Regions from separate parts of the Brevundimonas sp. AVps7 genome, predicted to be linked through region 2. Evidence: predicted binding sites of a transcription regulator. Region 2 holds the regulator's gene; the other holds the start of a gene.
What was found. The regulator LexA, encoded in region 2, represses DNA repair genes until DNA is damaged. The targets are predictions, from matches to a motif close to ATGTTCNCNANNTGTTCT.
Positions count from the first base shown of each region.

Region 1: recA (recombinase RecA) is a predicted target of LexA. The motif match lies at 1,472-1,489, and genes of this name have one in related genera.

Region 1 covers NZ_CM178742.1:2,534,765-2,538,105, reverse strand. The annotation lists gene recA (recombinase RecA) at 279-1,361, opposite strand; gene ACW17Y_RS12655 (DUF5615 family PIN-like protein) at 1,541-1,873, opposite strand; gene ACW17Y_RS12650 (DUF433 domain-containing protein) at 1,870-2,094, opposite strand; gene ACW17Y_RS12645 (DUF4344 domain-containing metallopeptidase) at 2,144-2,965, opposite strand; gene ACW17Y_RS12640 (class I SAM-dependent methyltransferase) at 3,046-3,341, opposite strand, start outside.
Region 2 covers NZ_CM178742.1:1,593,499-1,596,839, forward strand. The annotation lists gene ACW17Y_RS07830 (ComEC/Rec2 family competence protein) at 1-1,426, shown strand, start outside; gene lexA (transcriptional repressor LexA) at 1,407-2,099, opposite strand; gene trpC (indole-3-glycerol phosphate synthase TrpC) at 2,338-3,126, opposite strand; gene trpD (anthranilate phosphoribosyltransferase) at 3,123-3,341, opposite strand, start outside.

The DNA of each region.
Region 1 (3,341 bases), 940 kb from region 2:
GCGCGCCGTCTGCCGGTGTGAACGACCGCCTGATCGGAAAAGAAAAGAGCCCGCCCGGACAAGCCGGGCGGGCGGCTCCTCCCGGCCCGAGCCCCGCGGGGGTCGGCGGCGGGTCGCGGAGACCGGCCGGGAGGAGTGTCTCATTGGCCCTCCCCCGACGGGGGAGGTGGCGCGTCGCTTCTTGAGCGACGTGACGGAGGGGGCCGGCCGCGGACTCGGTGTCTGGGGTTGCCCCCTCTACCGCGAAGACGCGGTCCCCCTCCCCCGATGGGGGAGGATCAGCCCTCCAGGTCCTGGCCTTCGTCCGGCTCGGGTGTGCCCAGGAGTTCGTCGGCGATCTTCGAGGTCGACTTGCGGACCTTGTCCTCGATGGCGTCGGCCATGTCGGGATTGGCCTTGAGGAAGGCTCGGACGTTCTCGCGGCCCTGACCGATGCGGGTCGAGTCATAGGAGAACCAGCTGCCCGACTTCTCGATGATCCCGGCCTTGACGCCCAGATCGATGATCTCGCCCAGCTTGGAGATGCCCTCGCCGTACATGATGTCGAAGATGACCTCGCGGAACGGCGGGGCGACCTTGTTCTTGACGACCTTCACGCGGGTCGTGTTGCCGACGACCTCGTCGCGGTCCTTGATCGCGCCGGTGCGGCGGATGTCGAGGCGAACCGAGGCATAGAACTTCAGCGCATTGCCGCCGGTCGTCGTTTCCGGCGAGCCGTACATGACGCCGATCTTGTGCCGGATCTGGTTGATGAACAGCACGATGCAGTTGGACTTGGAGATCGAGGCGGTCAGCTTGCGCAGGGCCTGCGACATCAGACGCGCCTGAAGGCCCGGGAGGCTGTCGCCCATCTCGCCCTCGATCTCGGCGCGCGGCGTCAGGGCGGCGACGGAATCGACCACCACGATGTCCACGGCGCCCGAACGCACCAGGGTGTCGACGATCTCCAGCGCCTGCTCGCCCGTGTCGGGCTGCGAGACCAGCAGGTCGTCGAGGTTGACGCCCAGCTTCTGGGCGTAGCCGGGGTCGAGCGCGTGTTCGGCGTCGACGAAGGCGGCGGTGCCGCCGGCCTTCTGGATCTCGGCTACGGTGTGCAGGGCGAGCGTCGTCTTGCCGGAGGATTCAGGGCCGAAGACCTCGATCACCCGACCGCGCGGCAGGCCGCCAATGCCCAAGGCCATGTCCAGACCCAGCGAGCCGGTGGACACCGAGGGGATCACGTCGGCGACCCCGCCCTTGCCCAGTTTCATGACCGAGCCCTTGCCGAAGGCGCGGTCAATCTGCGCGATCGCGGCTTCCAGCGCGCGCTGCTTGTCGCCGTCGTCCTTGCCCACCAATTTCAGATTCGCCTGAGCTGCCACCTTGCCACTCTCCTTTGCCATGATTCCTGTGAAACCCGGGGGAGAGGCCCGCCTTCGGTCCTGTGACCGTGACCCGCTCCCTGTGAGACCGGACAGTACACGGTTTGTTCCGGTTGCCAATATGTTCTTTTCTGGAACGACGGACGTCGTCTGCAGGCTACGTCCGTTTTTGACGCCGCCTAGTAGAGCTCAATGCAATTCAACTCGGCGTCGGCATCGAAAGTCCGAAGATGTTCAACCTGGTCCCGGAGCATCTGTTCGACCGTCTGGCTCGGCTGGTTGCCCCGCCTGATCCAGATGATTTTCGGCGGCGCTCCCAGAAGCGCGGCCAGATCGGCGAAGTCGCTGTCATGCGTCACGATCGTAAAGCCGTGCTCGCGCGCATGGTGGAAGATGAGGAGATCATCGGCCGTATCCAGACCCAGCAGCCTGACCTGGGATGAATCAGGGAAAAGATCCGCCAGTCTGTCGCAGAGCTTGAAGCTCAGGTTCTGGTCGAACAGCAGCTTCACGCCGCAGTGGCTATCCGGCGCTCACGATCCGCCGCGAACGCCAGGGCGGCGCGGATGTCCTGCTCGGTGAGTTCAGGGAAGTCGGCGATGATCTCGCCGTGCGACATGCCTGCGGCAAGCCAGCCCAGCACGTCGGAGACTGCGATCCGCATGCCGCGGATCGAGGGACGTCCTCCGCGCCGACCGGGTTCGACTGTGATGATGTCGCGGTAATCGCTCATCCGGTCAGTCTAGCACGATGGGCGAGTGGGCGCATCTGACGGCGCGAGCCTATTCTTTCAGGTGCGGGTCCAGCAGGGCGTACCAGCTGGTGCTCAACCGTTCGAACTCGGCCGGGCATTGCTCTGCCCGTTCCGGGGTCAGCCACTCGTCTTCGAGCAGGTTGGCGTATTTTTCGGTGTCGGAGCCGTAAACCAGGCAGGTCAGGGTGTAGTAGCGCTGCTGGCTCAGGCTGTGCTCGCCGGCAAATTCGCTCTCGTCGACGTCGGCGGCCTCTTCCGGGTCGGTGTAGAAGCTGAGGGCGCCGGCGATGGCGGACTGTTCGCCCTCGTCGCCGTCGATCAGCCACCATGCGGCCAGACTATCGACGGTGTCCTCCTCGCGGCCGGTGAAGGGGATCTCCAGCACGTCGACCAGGGCGTGCCCCACCTCGTGGAAGACGGTGAAGAGGAAGGAGCCGTTGACGGCGTCCTCTATCTCTTCCTCTGTCTCGTAGTAGTTGGCGAAGTTTTCGCGCTCGCCTTCAAACATCTCGATGCAGATCTGAATCTCGCGATCATCGGGGATGTAGTAGGCGTTGTTCTCGCCGCATTCGGCGAAGCGCATGCCGATGTCGACCGGCAGGCTCAGGCTCTCGTTCAGGACGTCGGCGACGTCCTCCAGCCAGCGCTCTTCCGACAGCTGTGCGGCCAGTTCGGTGTAGTCGTCGCTTTCCAGGACGGCTGGCCGGACGACGAAGTCGCCGCGATCCTGGGCAGGCCCCGCCGAGGCGGACTCAGCCGAAGCAGTGCCGTCTTCGCAGGCGGCCAGGACCAAGGATGTGAAGGCGATGAGCGTGAAGCGGCGTGCGTGCGCCGCGATCGACATGGACATGCTGTTTCCCCCTGAACGCGCCGTTCTCTAGCGCCCGCCGGGCGCTACGCCAACGTCCGCGAACAGACCGTCAGACCTCGTCAGTGCGAGGTGGGGTCGCGGACGGCGATCAGGGACTTGGTCAGACCGGCGACGACCTCATCGTGGTGGGCCGCGTCCGGATAGAGGAAGCGAAACTGGGCCTTGTCGAGCAGGCGGGCGTGCTGGACGTCGCGCATCGCCGCGCCCATGTCGGGCGCCTTCTGCGAGAAGCCGTGGCGGCGCTTGAGCAGCGACTTCGCCCGGCTCTGTTCGGAGCGCCAGTGGAAGAAGGGGGCCGAGAAGTGCGGCTCCACCGGGAACCAGAAATAGGGAGTCTGGACGTAGTAACTCGGGG
Region 2 (3,341 bases):
CGGCATCGCCGCCGCCATGACCACGGGGCACGAAACCTGGATCGCGCGCGAGGATCTCGACGCCATGCGCGATTCCGGCCTGGCGCACATCCTGTCGATCTCGGGTCTGCACATGGCCATCGTCGGCGGGTTCGCCTTCTTCCTGGTTCGAGTGGGCGTCGCGGCCTGGCCGTGGCTGGCGCTCAGGGTGTCCGGCAAGAAGGTTGCGGCCGTCGTCGGGCTGGTCGCCGTGTGGAGCTATCTGGTGCTGTCGGGCGCTCCGGCGCCGGCGCAGCGGGCTGCGATCACGGCGTCGGTGGCGTTCGCGGCGATCCTGCTGGATCGGCCCGCGATCACCATGCACGCGCTGGCGGTGGCGGCCATGGCGGTGCTGATCCTGCAGCCCGAGGCCATTGTGACGCCGGGGTTCCAGATGTCGTTCGCGGCGACAGCGGCGCTGGTGGCCCTGTCGGAAGCCTGGCCGCCCCGGACGCGGGAGTTGTCGGTCCCATGGCCCATCGCGGCATTCCAGTCGGCGCGACACTGGCTGCTGGTGGCCGTGACGGCCAGTCTGGTGGCGGGGGCGGCGACGGGGCCGTTCGCAGTCCAGCATTTCAACCGGGCGGCCATGTACGGGCTGCTGGCGAACCTGACGACCTCGCCCATCGCGGACTTCGTGATGATGCCGGCGCTGGCGCTGGGCGCGCTGCTGGAGCCGGTCGGACTGGGCGGGCCGTTCCTGTGGGTGGCGGGCAAGGGCGTCGATCTGATGCTGACCATCGGCCACTGGACGGCGGGGCTGCCCGGTGCCGTCAGGACGATCGCGAGCGCACCCGATTATGTCCTGCCGATCTCGTTTCTGGGCGTGCTGTTCCTGTGCCTGTGGCAGGGGCAACTGAGGTGGCTGGGCCTCCCGTTCGCCTGTGCGGTCCTCTTATGGCCGCGCGCGCCGACGCCGACCGTGTGGATCGGGGACGGCGGGACGAATGCGGCGTTCAGCGAGGCGGACGCGGCCGTTGTGGTCAGGCCCGGCGTGCGGCAGTTCGCGGCGGACCTGTGGTCGCGGCGGCGCGGGCTGACACTGGCGCCTCGGCCGGACGAGGGTTGGGCCTGTCTGAGATCAAGCTGTGCACCGGCCGGCGCAGCGTCTGGCCCGGTCGCCCTGTGGTGGGGAAAGGCCGCGCCTGACGGTGAACAGCTGGCTGCGCTCTGTGCGTCTGCGCCGCTGGTCAGCGTGCGGGCTGTGGTCTCCGCCGTGCCGCCGGCTTGCGAGGGCAAGCTGGTGCTCGACGGGCTGGACTATCAGAAGGGCGGCTCGGTCGAGCTGTGGCGCACCGCTCAAAGCTGGCGCGCGGTCTGGGCCGCCGATGTGCGCGGCGACCGGCCGTGGAGCCGCATCGGGGACACCGACGCGGCGGACGCGGGCCCTAGTGATACTGGCGGATAAGGCCGACCAGCTTGCCCTGAACCTCGACCTGGTCGGGGCCGAAGATGCGGGTCTCATAGCTGCGGTTGGCGGGTTCCAGGGCGATGGAATTACCCTTCTTGCGCAGGCGCTTGAGGGTCGCCTCTTCACCTTCCACCAAGGCCACGACGATCTCGCCCGAGGAGGCGGTATCGACGCGTTTGATGACCACGAGATCGCCGTTGAGGATGCCGGCCTCGATCATCGAGTCGCCCTCGATCTCCAGCATGTAGTGCTCGCCGGCGCCCAGCATGGATTCGGGCACCTGATAGCGGCCGTGGTCCTGTTGCAGGGCGGCGATGGGCACGCCGGCGGCGATCTTGCCGACCAGAACCAGTTCGCGCGTGTCGTTGGCGGGCTCGGCGGAGGCCGGGCGTCCGCCGCCCTCGATGACCGCCGGAGTGAAGCCCGCGCGGCCACGGACGGCCCCGGCCGTCGCCTGTTCCGGGAGCTTGGTCACCTCAAGGGCGCGGGCGCGGTGGGCGAGGCGGCGGATGAAGCCGCGTTCCTCCAGCGCCGTGATCAGCCGGTGGATACCCGATTTGGACGCCAGATCCAGGGCCTCCTTCATCTCGTCGAAGGAGGGGGAGACACCGGTCTCCTTGATGCGTTCGTGGATGAACATCAGGAGTTCGTGCTGCTTGCGGGTCAGCATGGTGGGAATCGCCTTCAGAACAAGTCGTGAACCGTTGCCGATGTTCTGTAAGTGTTCTTGCCTAATGTCAACTTAACGGCAGAGGCGAATACCCTCTCCCGGTGGGAGAGGGCTTGAGCGCCCGAGCGCAGGGCGATCGGTCTTGCGCGAAAGGGTGAGGGTCGTGCGCCACCGGTGAGGTCCGACCCTCATCCGTCTCGCTTCGCGAACCACCTTCTCCCAACGGGAGAGGGAAGACCTAGGCGAGCAGAGCTTGAGTCGCGGCCGTCACGTTCGCCTGACGCATCAGGCTCTCGCCGACGAGGATGGCCGAGGCGCCCGCACCGCAGACCTCCGCGACGTCCGCCGGGCTGAAGATCCCGCTCTCGGCGACCAGCAGCGACCCCTTTGGCGACAGGGGAGCGAGGCGGGCTGTGGCCCCAAGGTCGACGTCGAAGGTCCGCAGCGAGCGGTTGTTGATACCCACCAGATCCCCGCCGAGGTCGGCGGCGCGGGCCATCTCGTCCTCGTCGTGGGTCTCGATCAGGGCGTCCATGCCGAAGCGCCGGGCCTCGGACAGAAGCTCGTCGGCCAGGACGTCGTCGATCATGGCCAGGATGATCAGAATACAGTCGGCGCCCAGGGCCCGGCTCTCGGCCACCTGCCACGGATCGACGAGGAAGTCCTTGCGCAGGCAGGGCAGGGCGACGGCGGCCCGAGCCTGCACCAGATAGTCGTCGGCGCCCTGGAAGCTGGGGCCGTCGGTCAGGATCGACAGACAGGCGGCGCCGCCGGCTTCGTAGGCTTGCGCGAGCGCCGGCGGGTCGAAGTCGGGCCGGATCAGGCCCTTGGAGGGGCTGGCCTTCTTGATTTCGGCGATCAGGGCGGGCCGACCGGGTTCGGCGCGGCGTTCGAGCGCGCTGCGGAAGCCGCGCGGCATGCCGGCGATCAGGGCCAGGGATTCGACCTCGGCCTGGGACGTGGCGGCCTTGCGGGCGGCGACGTCCTCGCGCTTGTAGGCGGCGATCCGGTCCAGAACGTCGGTCATGCGGGGTCTTCGATCGGCGCCGGGGTCGAGGTGATGCGGGCCAGATCGGCGAGCGCCCGGGCCGCCTTGCCCTCGTCGATGGCGGTGGCGGCGAGGGCCACGCCGGATTTCAGGTCAGGCGCCTTGTCCGCGACGATCAGGGCGGCGGCCGCGTTCAGCAGAACGATGTCGCGATAGGGGCCGGCCTCTCCCGCCAGCAGGGCGGTCAGAGCGGC